DNA from 2 places in the Sporosarcina sp. Y352 genome. Region 2 is predicted to be linked to the other one. Evidence: riboswitches for the same ligand, from Rfam matches in the RefSeq annotation. Region 2 holds a riboswitch; the other holds the start of a gene.
The links. Region 2 has a riboswitch for cyclic di-GMP ahead of AC1TO6_RS15125 (sensor histidine kinase). Riboswitches for the same ligand answer to the same signal wherever they lie in the genome.

Region 1: linked by a shared signal. The riboswitch ahead of AC1TO6_RS05580 (GGDEF domain-containing protein) and the one ahead of AC1TO6_RS15125 (sensor histidine kinase) in region 2 are both predicted to bind cyclic di-GMP.

The regions. Positions count from the first base shown of each region.
Region 1 is NZ_JBXCJE010000003.1:4,559-12,536, forward strand. Features, by position in the region: gene AC1TO6_RS05560 (sulfite oxidase) at 1-840, shown strand, start outside; gene AC1TO6_RS05565 (extracellular catalytic domain type 1 short-chain-length polyhydroxyalkanoate depolymerase) at 1,336-2,424, shown strand; partial or broken gene AC1TO6_RS05570 (IS5/IS1182 family transposase) at 2,527-2,847, opposite strand; gene AC1TO6_RS05575 (hypothetical protein) at 3,004-3,708, opposite strand; gene AC1TO6_RS05580 (GGDEF domain-containing protein) at 4,482-5,327, opposite strand; cyclic di-GMP riboswitch class I at 5,345-5,428, opposite strand; gene AC1TO6_RS05585 (L,D-transpeptidase) at 5,883-6,218, shown strand; gene AC1TO6_RS05590 (hypothetical protein) at 6,382-6,546, opposite strand; gene AC1TO6_RS05595 (YpjP family protein) at 7,383-7,978, opposite strand, start outside.
Region 2 is NZ_JBXCJE010000009.1:102,900-110,877, reverse strand. Features, by position in the region: gene AC1TO6_RS15150 (3-hydroxyacyl-CoA dehydrogenase family protein) at 1-269, opposite strand, end outside; gene AC1TO6_RS15145 (NAD(P)H-dependent flavin oxidoreductase) at 335-1,234, opposite strand; gene AC1TO6_RS15140 (acetyl-CoA C-acetyltransferase) at 1,227-2,408, opposite strand; gene AC1TO6_RS15135 (class I adenylate-forming enzyme family protein) at 2,566-4,068, opposite strand; gene AC1TO6_RS15130 (TetR/AcrR family transcriptional regulator) at 4,083-4,667, opposite strand; cyclic di-GMP riboswitch class II at 5,452-5,533, shown strand; gene AC1TO6_RS15125 (sensor histidine kinase) at 5,499-6,320, shown strand; gene AC1TO6_RS15120 (response regulator) at 6,320-6,961, shown strand; gene AC1TO6_RS15115 (CoA-transferase subunit beta) at 7,276-7,978, opposite strand, start outside.

The sequences.
Region 1 (7,978 bases), on a different contig from region 2:
TTACCATCGAAAACTGTTAAAGCAGTCCTTGAATGTGCAGGTAATAAACGTAGTTTATTTGAACCTAAAGTATTCGGTGAGCAATGGGGAAAAGGGGCAATTAGCCAAGGTTATTGGAAAGGAGTTCCGTTAAGACTCCTCCTTGAACTATCTGGAATTATAGAAGGGGCAAAAGAAGTGATAGTGGAAGGATATGATTATGGAAAAAGAACTGACTTAAATAATGTTTATACATATGTCAGGAGTTTACCAATAGAAATAGCTTTACATCCCGACACTATCATTGCTTACACATATAATAATATGCCTATCTCTTTTAAGCATGGTTTCCCCTTAAGGTTAATTGTTCCTCAGTGGTATGCCATGGCTTCTGTAAAATGGATTAAACAAATTAAGGTAATTGATAATAATTTTGAAGGCCCCTTTCAATCTATTGATTACGTCTATTATCCAAACAAGGACGATAACTATCATTCTTTTCCTGTAACAACAATGAACGTTAATTCCACCATACAGAAGCCGTTAGATATGGATGTTGTTCATACGGGTAAACATTTAATCAAAGGCATTGCGCGGACAGGAAAAGGCTATATAAAAAATGTGGAAGTTAGCACTGATAACGGAAAATCATGGTCAAGTGCACTAATAGAAAACCAAAATAATATTGGGTATGATTGGACTACTTGGTCATATGGGTGGACTGTATTGGAGAAAGGTGAATATAAGATTATGACAAAAGCGACAGATTCTTATGATAGGACTCAACCATCCCTCCCTTTCTGGAACAGAAAAGGTTACGGATATAATGCAATTGATAAAATTATTGTTAAGGTTGAATAGAAAACTGAGTAAAGATTTGAATGTTAATGAACTCTTGCTTACACGTCTGGTTCATTAGTGGGCGATGCTGATAATACACCCATATCTTAAACCTCCATATAATTTTATTGTTGTTCTTTTTTATGCAAAATAGTATTTATTATATATAGTTTTTTCTTCTTCAATAATATGGTCCGATTGTTGAATAGCATAATCGACGTTTAAGTTTTAAATGAAATTATTAGGATTTAAACAACTTTATTATCCCTTATACAGATTTTAAGTTACTTAACACCCCGGACCATGCCATTTCATGCTTGATCCCACTCTTGTCCCTTTTTCCAACCAGTGTGCCTTACCTGTCAGTCGTGTCATCAATTTCCTTGAAACTTTCCCCTCTACCTTTTACTCTCTAAATCACTTATTTTCTGTTAAAGTAGTAAAACAAGTAAAAATATTGCGACAACTATTGGAGTAAGATAAGTAAATAGAGTATAGAAACGGAGGTCAAGAGATTTGGGGGAATTTCTCAATTTTATATATTACGATTTTAAATACAAGCTATATGTTCCCAGTCAATATAATTCAGATAAAGAGTCTCCGTTGTTGGTGATGCTTCATGGATGTGAACAAAATCCGGATGATTTTGCTGCAGGCACAAACATGAACACACTTGCTGAAAAGGAAAAATTCCTTGTCCTCTATCCTGATATGAACCATCTGTTAAATCCTACAGATCTGGCCGGGTATAACCCCTTTGGCTGCTGGAACTGGTTTTTAGATGAAAATCAACACCGCGGTAAGGGACATCCCAAGCTAATTTACGAGATTTTAAATGAGGTCAAAAGTAAATACAAGATTGACTCAAATAAAGTATACGCTGTGGGCTTCTCAGCAGGCGGGGCACTAGCCTGTATTCTTGGTGTTACGTATCCAGATGTCTTTAACGGTATCGGAATTTGTTCGGGACTAGCCTATGATGCTGCCAATGTATATTTTCTAACCGACCCGATGGCTAAGGAAGCTAAGAATAGTATGGAGAAAGGCGTGTTTGACCCATATGCATGCGGAAACAGTGCATTTCAAGAGATGGGAGAGTATAAGAAAAAAATAGGGGTGATTGTTTTCCATGGAATCTGTGATACAACGGTCCACCCCATTAACGGCCAGCAGGTTATCACCCAATGGGCTCAAACCAATTTTCTCGTTGAAGAAGGTATAGGCCTTGCTGATGTTACCCCTGCCCTGGTCAAATCAGATATTATAAATGGATATAGCTATACCAAGCATGTATATATTGATGGGGACGGTGGGCCATTATCGGAACTTTGGATGATTGATAAAATGGGGCATGCCTGGTCTGGTGGAAGCCCGAATGGTTCTTACACCGATCCCTCGGGTCCAAATGCAACAGAAATTATATGGAGTTTTTTCAGTAATCATCAACAACAGCCGGATGAAAAACTGATTGAGACTTCGGCCAAAAATTCAATCTCGGCACCAGTTGTGCTACCATTCAATCCACAGGACGAATCACCAAAGAAGAACTTTTTTAGCATCCTACTTTCAAAACTTATAAAAAGAAAATATAAAACAAAAAATTAAAGAACCGTACCAATCAATCAAGGTTGACGAATTTTTTATTTGAGCCATATGGGAGTTCATTTGGATCAAACTTTTTTATTCAATGTCATATTCTATTCCCCGGCACGAGGCACAAATAGAAGGAGTTGTAGCATACTGGCGGTATCCTTCCTTCGTGATTGTTCGATACATTAGGTCCTGTCCTTCAAGACAGAGATAGCAGTCGAAATGCTCGTCATAAACATACTCATATTTTCTGAAGAATCCCTCCTTTGTCATTGGTCGTTTGTATGGAAGTGCTGGAAGAACTTGATTCTCTAAAAGGTAGTTCGCAATGATTGATGTCTTGTAGGCTGCACATCAGTGGCAACGACTACAGGACGTCCCACCCTAGTCGATGATTTTCTGGACTAGCTGCTCAAACACCTGACTGTCGTGAACATTTCATCTTCATTCGATATCGCAATCCAAAGTAAAGGGTGTTTCCTAAATGACTAATCTTTGGATAGATAAAATAATTCTGTTTTAACTCGGCGTCCTTCTTATCACCGGTATTCAGAGTATCGAATCACAAGCTAATTCTATATTCCTCCTATACTTTTACTTCGCTAACAAACTCAGCAGATTCATCCAATAAATAAAACAGCTTTTACGGTCTTCATTATCATCCCGTAAATCCACATCTACAGCCACCCTAACCTTGAGAGTTTTGGCAGTTACCTTTAGTGGTTGTAAATGTCTAATTGATTCCTTAATAATGATTAGATGCTCATTGAAATGTTTACCGCTCCACTTTAAATATATGAGCAAATCATTTACATCTCCACGCAATACATATACATAGATTGGCCAGCCTTGAAATTGGATCACCCCACTGAATGGTTCTAGTGTTGGCAAAATTTTAGATTCCGGAAAATGTTGAAACAATTGAAAAAACAGAAGTCGTTTTAAAACATCCTCCGCTTTGTATCCAACCCAATAATTACTTTCGTAACAGTCATTCAACCCAGCAACGACTGCCCCGCTTATTCCGAGTGTGTAAATTGGTATGACCTGCTTGTTTCGATGAATTTCATGACGAACGATTTTCTTCTCTGAAACCATACGTTTTAATCGTTTCTTATCCAAAGAAAATAACCGGGAGAGTTGTGTTCCCCCGATTAATCCCACTGCCGCTAGTGCCTCTAATGCTTTTCGTTCTTTCGGTGATTCTCCGTTTACATAGTTTGAGCGCTTTATATTCGATGGGATACGTGTCCAGTGTAGCGACCAATCGTGTGATAAAGAATACGGACTAAGTGTCATTGTTATTTCCTCCTCTGATAAAAATTAAAAAGAACCGCTATGTATGCAAAAAACATACATAGCAGTTCTATCTTCCCTTAACACCTTTACACAATTAATTCTCTATTGAAAAAGACAATAACAATTGTACATAGAGATATGACTGTAAAAAAACCAAGTGCAATAATCTGCCTATTTCTATTTTCATTCAAGTTACTTCTTTCTTTAAAAACAATAATTAGTGCTGCTATTACTGAGATAATGAAGAACAATAAATTACTAAGCAGTCCTGTAAATAACATAGTTAAAATAATGACACTATAGAATATAGCTAGAATCCAATAGATAAAATCAATCCCCCTAGCAGTAACTTAAGAAGCCAGCAACTTATCAAATATAGCTCCTATATTAAGATACGTCCAAGACTAATGAGAAGTTTCATTTATTGGTAATAAACTGCTTTGCATTAGGTCACACGGAGAAATTGAAACTGATTTAATCGATGGTCAAAATATTAAATTCCAATCAAACCATCTAACGATGATATTCTTAATTATAAGTTTCAAGTTACTCTTAATCGAAGAGCTTGCACTGTGGCATCATTGTATGAAGTGATGTTCCCACGTTCTTACCCGATCAGTGCAATGCACAGTTGAAAAATAATTATTACCTATCGCTAGACTTGGGGCTGTTCACCCACCTCCATTACAGAGGTTTCACACTCGTTAGTGAAAAAAAAGAGTATTCATTTAAATTAGTAAGCTCCTATAAAATAACTAGTAGCAAAAGTCCTATCAATTAATAATTGCTATCTGATTTCTACCACCTTCTTTTGCTTTATATAAAGCATTGTCTGCCTTTTCAATAAACTCCTCCGCGGTATCCCCATTGTAAAAAGATACTCCAATGCTGATTGTAAAATGAATACGTTCATTTTTATAAATGAACTCTGATTTCTCAACAGCCTCACGTATACGTTCTGATATTATTAGCCCTTCAGCAACTTCGGTGTTTGGTAGAATAACTGCAAATTCTTCTCCGCCAAAACGAACGAAGACATCAAAGTTTCTTACGTTATTGCTAATAATACTTGAAGTATGCCTAAGAGCTTCATCCCCACATTGATGACCATAATTATCATTAACTTCTTTGAAATGGTCTATGTCTAACATCATAAAAACTAAAGAACTGTTCGTCCTTTTATAAATAGGAATAGATTTTTCCATAAAAAGCTCTAAATATCTTCGATTATAAATACCAGTTAATGAATCTGTAATGGTAAGCTCTTCTACTTTTAGAAATAATTTATAAGACTTGTTTACGAAGTATCCAATAGCTAGAGTAATAGACCAATTAATGAGCGAACCTAAAATAAGTGCATTGATTTCGCTATTATCAGGGTTAATTTTCTGACCAAACTCTGTTATGTACTTCAAAAAGCTATAAAAGACTCCGGACCCTATAATTACTTTCCATTTAGGATACATATTCATAATCATAATAATCGGAATCAGAGAGAGTGACCATATAAATGGATAATGGCTTCTCGCATACTCACTTATAGTCGTATCAATAAGAACTAGGGCAACCGTAAATAAAAAAATAATAATTAATGAGTATTTAAAACGTTTTTCTTTCAATTACCTTCCTTACCCCTTTCGGTAACCCAGCCGTCATAGCTTAATGCTTTAGACCTGTGGTTTTGCGTCATTACCTTTCGATAACTTTGCCTTTTTCAATAGAGTTGCTAAGTATATAAGTATACAACAGTTAGATACTTCCAATGTTAACTAAATTACCTGATTTTCATCTGTGTCCAGTGTCTCTTAATGAACTAAAGCTGCTAGTTAGCTGAAGATGTTGTTATTACTTTATTGTAATTTAAATTCCTATATTTGTAACCCAGCATCTTTATAGTTATTTCATTCTTCACTCAATTATGACATCAGTTATGAAACGTGTTCTGATGGATAACAACAAAGTAACTTTATTTGGTCTCTAAAGCAATAAAGTTGAAGAAGCCTTATACAACTACACTCAATAGGGTAAGAAATTTATCTTTCACGGCGTATAATAGTTAAACTGTTCATTAAGCATTTTGGCTTTCTATCCTCATTAACTGTTCTATTAATTTCTGTTAATTCACAAATTCCTAGGCTAATTCATACATTAGTCAAAGAACGGAGTTGATTTTCATGGTGATATGGATTGACGTGTCTACTTCACAACATCAATTAAAACTTTTTGATAGAAACAGGCTTATAAAAGCTTACCCAATTGGAGTTGGAAAAATATTGTCACCGACACCTTCTGGGACATACACGATCATCAATAAACAACGTAATCCCGGAGGTCCATTTGGAGTGCTTTGGATGGGATTATCAAAGCCTCATTACGGTATACACGGCACAAGTAGCCCAGCTTCAATCGGTAAGAATGTCTCACGTGGATGTATTAGAATGTTTAATAATGATGTTCTAGAATTATCATCTAGAGTTCCAATAGGTACAAGGGTTGTCATTCATAAATGACTCTGTTATCCTCGTATCCTTTACTGCATAGTTTGTGTATACTGCCAAATACCCCCACGTTTATCAATCGCCAGGTTCGACAATACTGCTGCTACACCATTAAGGTGACTGTGTCTAAGGCCGCGGAATTGCAATCAGCGGTCTTATTGCTCACAAAACTTCATTACATACTCAACCTCCCGTTCGACATCCTCAACAATAGAAGAGATGTTTCAAGCACGACAAAACCCAGCTCGATTAATTCCGCTGGGCTTTGTTTTGCTACAAGGGCTTCGACTTCAGGGTAGATATACAGCTTATTTCTACAGATTTTAGCTTTGAAGAACATGATTTGATTTCTCCCTTCCGTAAAAAGACAATAAAAATAACACGTTCCATTCATTGGCAGAATGAATGGAACGTGTTTTGTGTCAAATAGATTATTTAAAATCTTACTTGTTCGAGTAATCGAAAGCCAATTAGTTGAACAAAGAATTCGGTTACTGAACTGGTTTGTATATGTAATACACCTCTGGTTGACATAACGCCACTTTTCATTTCCGAACTTTTATTGCGATAATGACTGAAATCACAAGCATAACTAGATAGAACAAGAAAGGTATGTGACCATAGAAATAAGTAATAGCTGCTCCAGATAGAATTCCTAAAAGTAAAAAAAGATAGAGAATTTTAATAAATATTTCACCTCCAAATTAATTTAGATGAATCATTCACCTCTATTAACAGTTATCACCAACCATAATACGCATTTATTTGTAATCAAAAAGCTTCCTGAAAAAAGATTCATTTTGCTGATACCGTGCATGAACATGTAAAATAAGTAGCCTACTCCTAAGGGACTCGTTAACATCCCCTGTACATTGGCCCCGCGGTTTAATTCATATTCTACTTTTACCTCACGACTGTCTTTCATCACCCATTGATACTTTTCTAAATCAATCATAATATCGTTACTGGATAGTAGGAACGGAAGATGCCGGATATTTACATGTAATTGGTCTACCTCCCCAGTGTAATCAGACACCTGAGAAGATTGTCCATATCAAATTTTACTAATGGTTATTTATGAGTGTTTAGAGTCGCTAATTAATGACTTTTCCGCTCATAAACCCTTTAGGTAAGGCATCCAAAAATTAAATAAAAACACACCCCCAGCATGGTTATTTAAGATAACCACTTTGGAGGTGTGTCTTTTGCCCAATATATGTCGCCAATTGAGTAATGAGCTGTAAATTCATCTTCGGCGATATGATAATGAAAGTTATAGAAGTAGCCGTCTTGAGGCCTTTTCTCAGTTCGTACATGAAAACGAATAAGATCTTTCCTATCATCCAAATCATATACATTAAATATTTTCTCCGAATAATCTCCGGCAGGCTTTTCACTGATAGCTAAACGCCGTTTATGAAGATTATCGGATTTTTCAAGTGTCATCTGAATGGCTTCTTCAATTTTCGGGAAAATGATATTATCAAAATCATCGGCAATTACTGGCCCAACTTTTGTACCGAATTTCATATAGGATAATCTTTTTGCAGAAGTGATAAATAGTTCTTCTAAGGAATCGGAGCTCCCCATCAGATTTTCTTCATCTAAAGAATCGGCTAATCCAATCGAATAATCTGTACTCTGTAAGGGTCTATCCGAAATTTTTGAAAGACCTTTGTCTTGCAAGTTAGTCCAAATTTCATGATTTGGTGGAATTGCACCAAATGTCAAAAGTGCTACGGCAACAATGAGCGTTTTCTGGAACCACTTTT
Region 2 (7,978 bases):
ATAATTGCCTCTATGACAAAGTCTACATCTTTAAGGTCTTCTATTGAAGTAGTTGGCTGAATGCTGTTTCTGATTTGATCGGCTACTGATTGATCTATTTTCCCTTTTTCTACATTGCGCTTTAACGTCTGTTCAATTCGCTTAATTCCTCGGTCAAGACCCTCTGGATTTTTATCCAACAGAATTACTTCATGACCTGCTTCCGCTGCTACCTGAGCAATCCCATTGCCCATTGTACCTGCGCCAACTACAGCAATTTTTCTTATCATACTGTCACTCCTTTTGTTACTCTTTTAAAATGTCTTGGTTATTCTGTTGCTTTCATTTAAGAAATTCAGGCTCTGCTAAGCAGGGCGACCCCGTCCTCATACTCCTTAATTAGCAATTCCACAATTTCCTTTGTTGTTTCACGTTTCGTAACGGTTGTTACACCTTGACCCGCGGACCAAATATCGCGCCAGGCTTTGACGTCCACCAAATGCGTTAAATCTACATCATCTTTTGGTTTGAGTGTTGCTGGGTCAATGCCTTCTTCTATAATGCTTGGAATTAGATAATTTGCATGGACGCCGCTAAATGAATCTGAGTAAATGATGTCCTCAATTGTTGAATCGATGACCATTTGTTTGAATTCCTCTTGTGCGCTGCTTTCTTCTGCCGCTAAGAAACGCGTACCCATATAGGCATAATCTGCCCCCATTAACTGTGCAGCCGCAATGTCTGCGCCTGTTGAAATGGTTCCTGATAATATGATTGTCCCCTTATAAAAGCTTTTTACCGCTGCAATAAATGCAAATGGATTTAATGTCCCACCATGGCCCCCTGCACCAGCGCACACTAAAACTAGGCCATCTACTCCCGATTGCGCCGCTTTTTTCGCGTGTTTCACATGTGCCACGTCTGAATAAACCAGACCCCCATAGCCATGAACGACTTCTTTCACTTCCCCAGGATGCCCGAGCGAAGTAATGACAATTGGAGGTTCGTATTTCCGAATTAATTCCAAATCATCCTCATAGCGTGTATTTGTTTTTTTATGGCAAACAAAGTTCACTGCCCAAGGAATATCATTTAACCCTTCATTCACTTCTTGTAGCCATTCAGCACATTTCTCTATTGGACGTGCATTTAATAGAGGGAATGAGCCAATGACGCCTGCTTTTCCTGCCTCAATCACCATTTTTGGTGTAGAAACTAAAAACATAGGGGCAATAATCACAGGGATTTTAAGCATTTTCAAGCACCACTGCAATGCCTTGTCCGCCGCCAATGCACAGGCTCGCCACAGCATACTTCGCGTTACGCCGTTTTAATTCATAAGCAGCTGACAATAAAATCCTTGTGCCACTTACGCCTACTGGATGTCCCAGTGCAATCGCGCCGCCATTGACATTTGTTTTCGAACGATCGAGTCCCAACTCTTTTTCGACGGCTAGGTATTGTGCTGCAAATGCTTCATTCACTTCCACAATATCCATATCTTCAATGGTCAGATTCGCCCGTTTTAACGCTTGTTTGATGGCCGGAACTGGACCTATTCCCATAATTGTTGGATCCACGCCAACGACTCCCCATGAAACAATACGTGCGATTGGCTTTAATCCATTCGCTTGTACAGCTTTTTCACTGGCGACAACAACGGAAGCTGCGCCGTCATTAATCCCAGAGGCATTTCCGGCTGTTACCGTTCCCTCTTTTTTAAATGCAGGTCGGAGCTTTGCCATTCCGACACCATCCACATCCGGTCTAATATGCTCATCTTTGTCGACCAACACTGTATTTCTGCGTGTTTTCACTTCAACGGCAATAATTTCCTCAGCAAACAAGCCGTCCTCAACTGCTTTCGCTGCACGTTGATGGGACTCGACGGCAAACGCATCTTGTTCTTCCCTAGAAATCGAATACTGTTCAGACAGTTTTTCTGCCGTCATGCCCATACCGCTTCCTGTGTGTTGATCTGTCAATGTCGCCGTTAACATATCTTCAAATTGTAAATTTCCTAGCTTCGAACCACTGAAACGTTGTTCGAAATTGGCGTACGGAGATTGCGACATATTTTCCGCTCCACCAGCTAAAACAATCTCTGCTTCACCCAATAAAATATGTTGTGCCGCTGTTACTACAGATTGCATACCCGAACCGCATAGTCGATTTAACGTCAGTGCAGGAACTTCTTCAGGAACGCCCGCTTTTAATCCAATGTGGCGCGCAATATATGCGGCCCCTTTTCCTGTATGAATCACATTGCCATAGATGACATGATCGACTTGTTCAGGTTGCACATTCGAGCGCCTCAATGCTTCCACTGCGGTTGCTGTACCGAGCTCCGTCGCACCTACCTTCGCAAAAGATCCGCCAAACTCTGTAAATGCCGTTCGTGCTCCATCGACGATGTATACATTACTCATATCCCATCTTCCTCTCCCCATAACTCACAATTTCCTGTGAGTTTTATTTCCCCATTGAATCGACTATCTCAAAATTCCCTATATCTATAGTTGCTTTCACGTATTACCTATATCGCTATTTATCCAATTTCATCACGCACTTCATATAGAATCTGACTCACGCCTTTGCTTCAACTTTCGGCCAAAGTGTGTGCTTCAACACTTTTCCGGATGCATTTCTCGGCAGTTCATCCAAGAACTCCACTTCTATTGGCACTTTGTACTTCGCGAGTTGTGTTGCACAGTAGTCAATAACCTGCTTTTCAGTAATCGATTTACCCTCTTTCATCACTGCAAATGCTTTTGGTACTTCGCCATAAACTTCATGCGGCACACCGACAACTGCCGCTTCCAACAACTCTTGAATTTGATACAATACCTCTTCCACTTCAACTGGATAGACATTTTCTCCACCGCGATTGATCATATCTTTTTTCCGATCAACGATATATAGGAGTCTATCTTCATCAAATCTCCCTAAGTCGCCCGAGTATAGCCAGCCATCTTTAATCGCTTGTCGGGTTGCTAACTCATTTTTCAAATAACCTTTCATTACTTGTGGTCCTTTGACGACAATTTCCCCCACTTGACCAACCGGAAGCGGCTTTCCGTATTCATCAACTACTCTGATCTCAGTTTGCGGAAGTGCCTCTCCTACCGAACCTATTTTTTCAAGTGCAAGATGATCTTTTAATGTCGAAGCGGCTGGCGCATTTTCCGTTTGCCCATATAGATTTTGAACTTTGACATTCGGGAAAGTTTCCTTCAATTTCTTTACTAATTCATAAGGCATCGGAGCTGCACCGTATGCAAATAATCGAAGTGTTGGAAGCTTCACATCATGAATGTGAGGTAAGTTCAAAATGATTGTGTACATTGCCGGTACACCAAAAAACATTGTCGGGCCTGCCCCTTGTAACAGGTTAAGGGTTTGGACTGTGGAAAATGCTTCTTCGATAATGATTGAACCACCTTTATACGTTACCGGTACAACAAAAACATGACTTGCCGCACAGTGGAATAATGGCGTTGAGACTAGCATTCTATCCCTATCCGATACACTCATTGCTTCTGACCAAATCTCTGCAGTCGCAAGAATGTTTTGATGTGTCAACATGACACCTTTTGGCTTGCCTGTTGTGCCCGAAGTATACATAACAACGGCTGTGTCGTTTGCATTTAATTGGACAGGAGAAAATTCCAGGGAAGACTCTTCTAAAATACCCCCTTGTAGTTCTCCCCCGTCAATTGTTAATTTATCTTGAAATACGTGTTCTATTTCATTAATTACTTGTTCAATCCGTATATCATAAATGAGTGCTTTTGCTTCTGATTGATTGCAAATATATTCTACTTCAGGAGTCGCTAATTTCGTGTTGATGGGCATGACAGAAAATCCACCTAATTGAATACCGAAGTAACATACAAGAAATACATCTGAATTCAGTGAATACAGCGCAATAATATCATCCTTTTTATATCCTTTAGATTGAAAGTAAGCGGATACTCTTTTCACTTTCTCGTAAAATTCGCCATATGTCCATTTGCGTCCGTTATAAAAAGTGAAGACTTTACCCGGTTGATTTTCAGCATATTTTGCTAAAACTTCTGGCATGAACATTTCTTCCCATCCCCTCATTTCAATAATTTAACAATGTAATCTCCAAAGTAGGTTTTTAACTCATCTTTCGGGATTCTTCCACTTGGGTTATACCACTGTTGAATCCAGTTCATCGCGCCGAGTATCATCATTCTTACGATGATTGTCTCTGTTGGGTGAAACTCCTTTGAATTGATACCCCTTTCGATGATCCGATCGAATAACTCCGCGTAATCTTTACGAAGTTTTAAAACCTCTTCTAATTGATCCGCGTCGTAGATTTGTTTAGGTTCCAAAATCATATTGAATGTCTCTTTTTCTTCAATTGCGTAATCTATATGCATTGCAATCATTCTTCGAAGGACTGCTTCTGCCGACCCTTTTCCATCTAATTCATTTTCAAGTTCAATCGTTGCTTGAGAGAGTACGAAACTATGACATTGGTACATCAAGTCGCTCTTACTTTTAAAGTAATAATACAAAGAACCTTTCGTCATCAAAAGCTCTGCTGCAATTTCCTCCATCGTCGCTCCATCATAGCCTCTTTGATTTACAACAGTGATTGCTGTCAATAATATCTGTTCTTTCTTCTTCAATGTTCTTTTCTCAGAGAGTTTCATTTTTCCACCTCTACGCAAGCGTTTTCATTTCGGTAATGGTTTTTTGGATAGAACCTTTTTGGATGGTACCTTCTTGCTATTTTATATTTTTACATTTAATCGTTGTTAAATTGACTGATAATTCTAACCTTGTAGTTATTTTAGCAATCTACAAATTAGATTGCAAGTCCTTTTTGAACATTGTTTGAATTTTAAATTGAAGTTCAAATGTGTGTGTAACGGGCGGTTGGAGGCGATATTTGAGCGGTCGCGTGTGGGGATTGGACGGTTGATGGTGGTATTCGGGCGGTCGTGTGTGGAGATTGAGCGGTCCAAACTGATTTCCGGGCGGTCGCGCGTAGAGATTGAGCGGTCCGATTTCTCGTGGCAATCCTCACTCCAAAGTGCACTTTTCAGTTCTCCTTGTCTCTCCGTTGTTCTACTTTTGTGTAGTGTTGGTACACTTTAGTGTAGTGCTGGTACACTTTAGTACCAGCTCAATGTTCTTTTGAATGTACTTCTATTAGAAGAACTCTTATCATCATTTGCGTTTGGGTGGGTATTAAGTAGCAGAATAATCTTAAAACGATAAAATATATGCTAATAGTACAAAAATAGAACCTCCCCAACCGCAGCAGGTGACGTAATATTCAACCTAAGTTGGTTATACTGAACTATATAAAGTCAGCGAGGGAGCCCCCCACCCCCCACTGATGGTTAGTTGACTCATTCGGGCATTTATGGGCAGTGGGTTCCCTACTGTTGTTTTCATTCCCGAGAATACTAGACGTGGGGATCGAAGAATATAATGAGCGGAAACTGTGAAGTACATCCTCCATGTGGGCACCTTGGATGTATGGAGTTATTGGTGCAACCGGCCTGATTAGAGTTGGACATTATGTCCAATTCAGTCGGGTTTTTATTATGATGGGAGGAATGAGTGGTATTAATAAAATCCTAGATAATAAGGTACAAGCGTGCAGTACGTCAGGACCCTCTTTTGCTTTAGGACAGGCTTATGTCGATGAAATTATTCGTGATGAACAGAACCGTATTGCCAATGAAATCCATGATAGTGTCTCGCAAAGGTTGTTTGGTCTGTCTAGTTCCCTGCTTAGTTTGCAGATGAACGGTCAAGATATGACTTCTGATGAATTGAATGAAGAGTACCAGTTTTTATCTCAGTCGGTGAATATGACCATTATAGAACTTCGAACAGCTATCTATCAACTCAGTTCCATCAAGGAAGGCGAGAACGATTTTCTTATCCGCCTTAAAAGTTTTTTGGACGAGTACGCACGTCTCGTTGATGTACGGATAGATTACCAAATTACGGGTGACGAAGCGTTTATTTCGGAGGAATTAAAGCAGGCGCTTTATCGGATTATTTCTGAAGCGTGTGGCAATGCGGTTCGTCATGGTGAGTGTACTGCCATTGAACTAAGGTTGTTTTTATTGGAAGAGAAAACGGTTTTGGAAATTAAGGATAACGGGATCGGCATTAATGTAGACACGTACGAGAGTCAGCAGGAAAAAGGAATCGGTCTCGCTAATATGAAAGATAGTGTTCGTTCTTTCTTTGGTACATTTTCAATTGGTGGATTACAAGGCATTGGAACAGAAATTCAAATTGAAATTCCCAATTTAAATATGAAAAATGAGGTCATCGGATAATGCGAATTGTTAGTGTTGACGATCATCCACTGGTTAGAAAAGGGCTAGCGTCAATCCTTTCTTCAGACGATGCAATGGAAATTGTTGGAGAAGCAACGAATAGCCATGAGGCGCTTATCCTTTTTCGAACAGCTACGCCTGATTTAGCGATTGTCGATCTTCGATTAGGGAAAGAATTCGGTTTGGATTTGATCGCAGAAGCGAAACAACAAGGCATCACTTGCAAGTTCGTTGTGCTCACTTCATCAATAGATGCGCTCGATTTTGAACTAGCCAAACAAATAGGTGTCGATGGTTATATTTTAAAAGAGGCATTCCCTGAGGAACTCCTTCACGCTTTGCGAATTATTGACAAGGGCAGGAAGTATTATGACCCTGGGGTGCTTGACTTTGTTACGAAGTCTGAAGTGCCTGTTGAGGAAGACGTACATATCGAACAGCTGACTCCAAAGGAAAAGGAAGTCTTGCTTGAACTCGGCATGGGCCATTCCAATAAGCAAATCTCACAGGCATTGTATATCACCGAGTACACTGTAAAAAAACACGTATCCCAGGTCTTGGCGAAATTGGATTTAGCTGATAGGACGAATGCCGCGCTGTATGCCAATGTGAAGGGGCTGGTGACTTATCATGCGAATTGAGTGGGTTAACGGGTGAAAAAACGTCCATAGACATTTTCCATTCGGGCGGTCGTGGGTGGGATTTGAGCGGTCCAAAACCATATACGGGTGGTCGCGCGTGGGATTGAGCGGTCCAAATCGTGATTCGGGCGGTCGCGCGATGGGTTTGAGCGGTCCAAAACGATATTCAGGCGGTCGCGCGTGGGATTTGAGCGGTCCAAACCAATATTCGGGCGGTCGCCCCTGTGCCGTCCTCCGCAATTCAACTACAAAAAAATCGCCTACACGGAAAATACGTGTGGACGATTTTTGTAGACTATTTTATTGCCTATTTCTCAAAACTCACTAAACCTAACACCATTTCCATCGATTTCCTGCAACAGTTGAATCTCTTCTTCCGTCACTGGGACAAACTCTTCAAAGTCCTCATGTTTTTCGACGGCAAATCCTGTTTTTTCGATGACTTCATCGAACGTAACTGTTGGAAATAGGGACAACAACTTCAAACGCTTATCTGTTTCAGATATTTTGAATACACCGAGTGGTGTGATGACGATTTCTGTATTTCCGGCAGCTGTGACTACGTCGAGCTTGTCAACAAGCCCTCGTTTGTCGTGGGTTGTTTTCCACAAGATGCCTCTTTTCACTGTCGGAAGCAATGCTGCACTTCCCGCTCCGCCTGGTAAACGGACTTTTGGTTTATCGAAAGTACCGATTGCGCTTAAGTTTAATCGGCCTTGGCCGTCAATTTGTGCGCCGCTTAAAAAGGCGACATCCAGTCCACCGCGTGCCGACAAGTCGAAAATATCCGAAAGTGGAAAATCGACGATTGCGCCTTCACTTAACGATGCATCCGCTGTCGAAACGCTTGAGTAATTCGAAGGTTTCGCGTCCACGCCGCCTGCGATACTGAGATAGACGGCGTTTTTAGCGTGCAATCTTTTCGCCAATTGAATGGCGATTGCTGGCATCGGTGAAGCGACACCATGGAAAACGCGCTCCCCGTCATTAATGAGCCGCGCCATGGCCACTGTTATA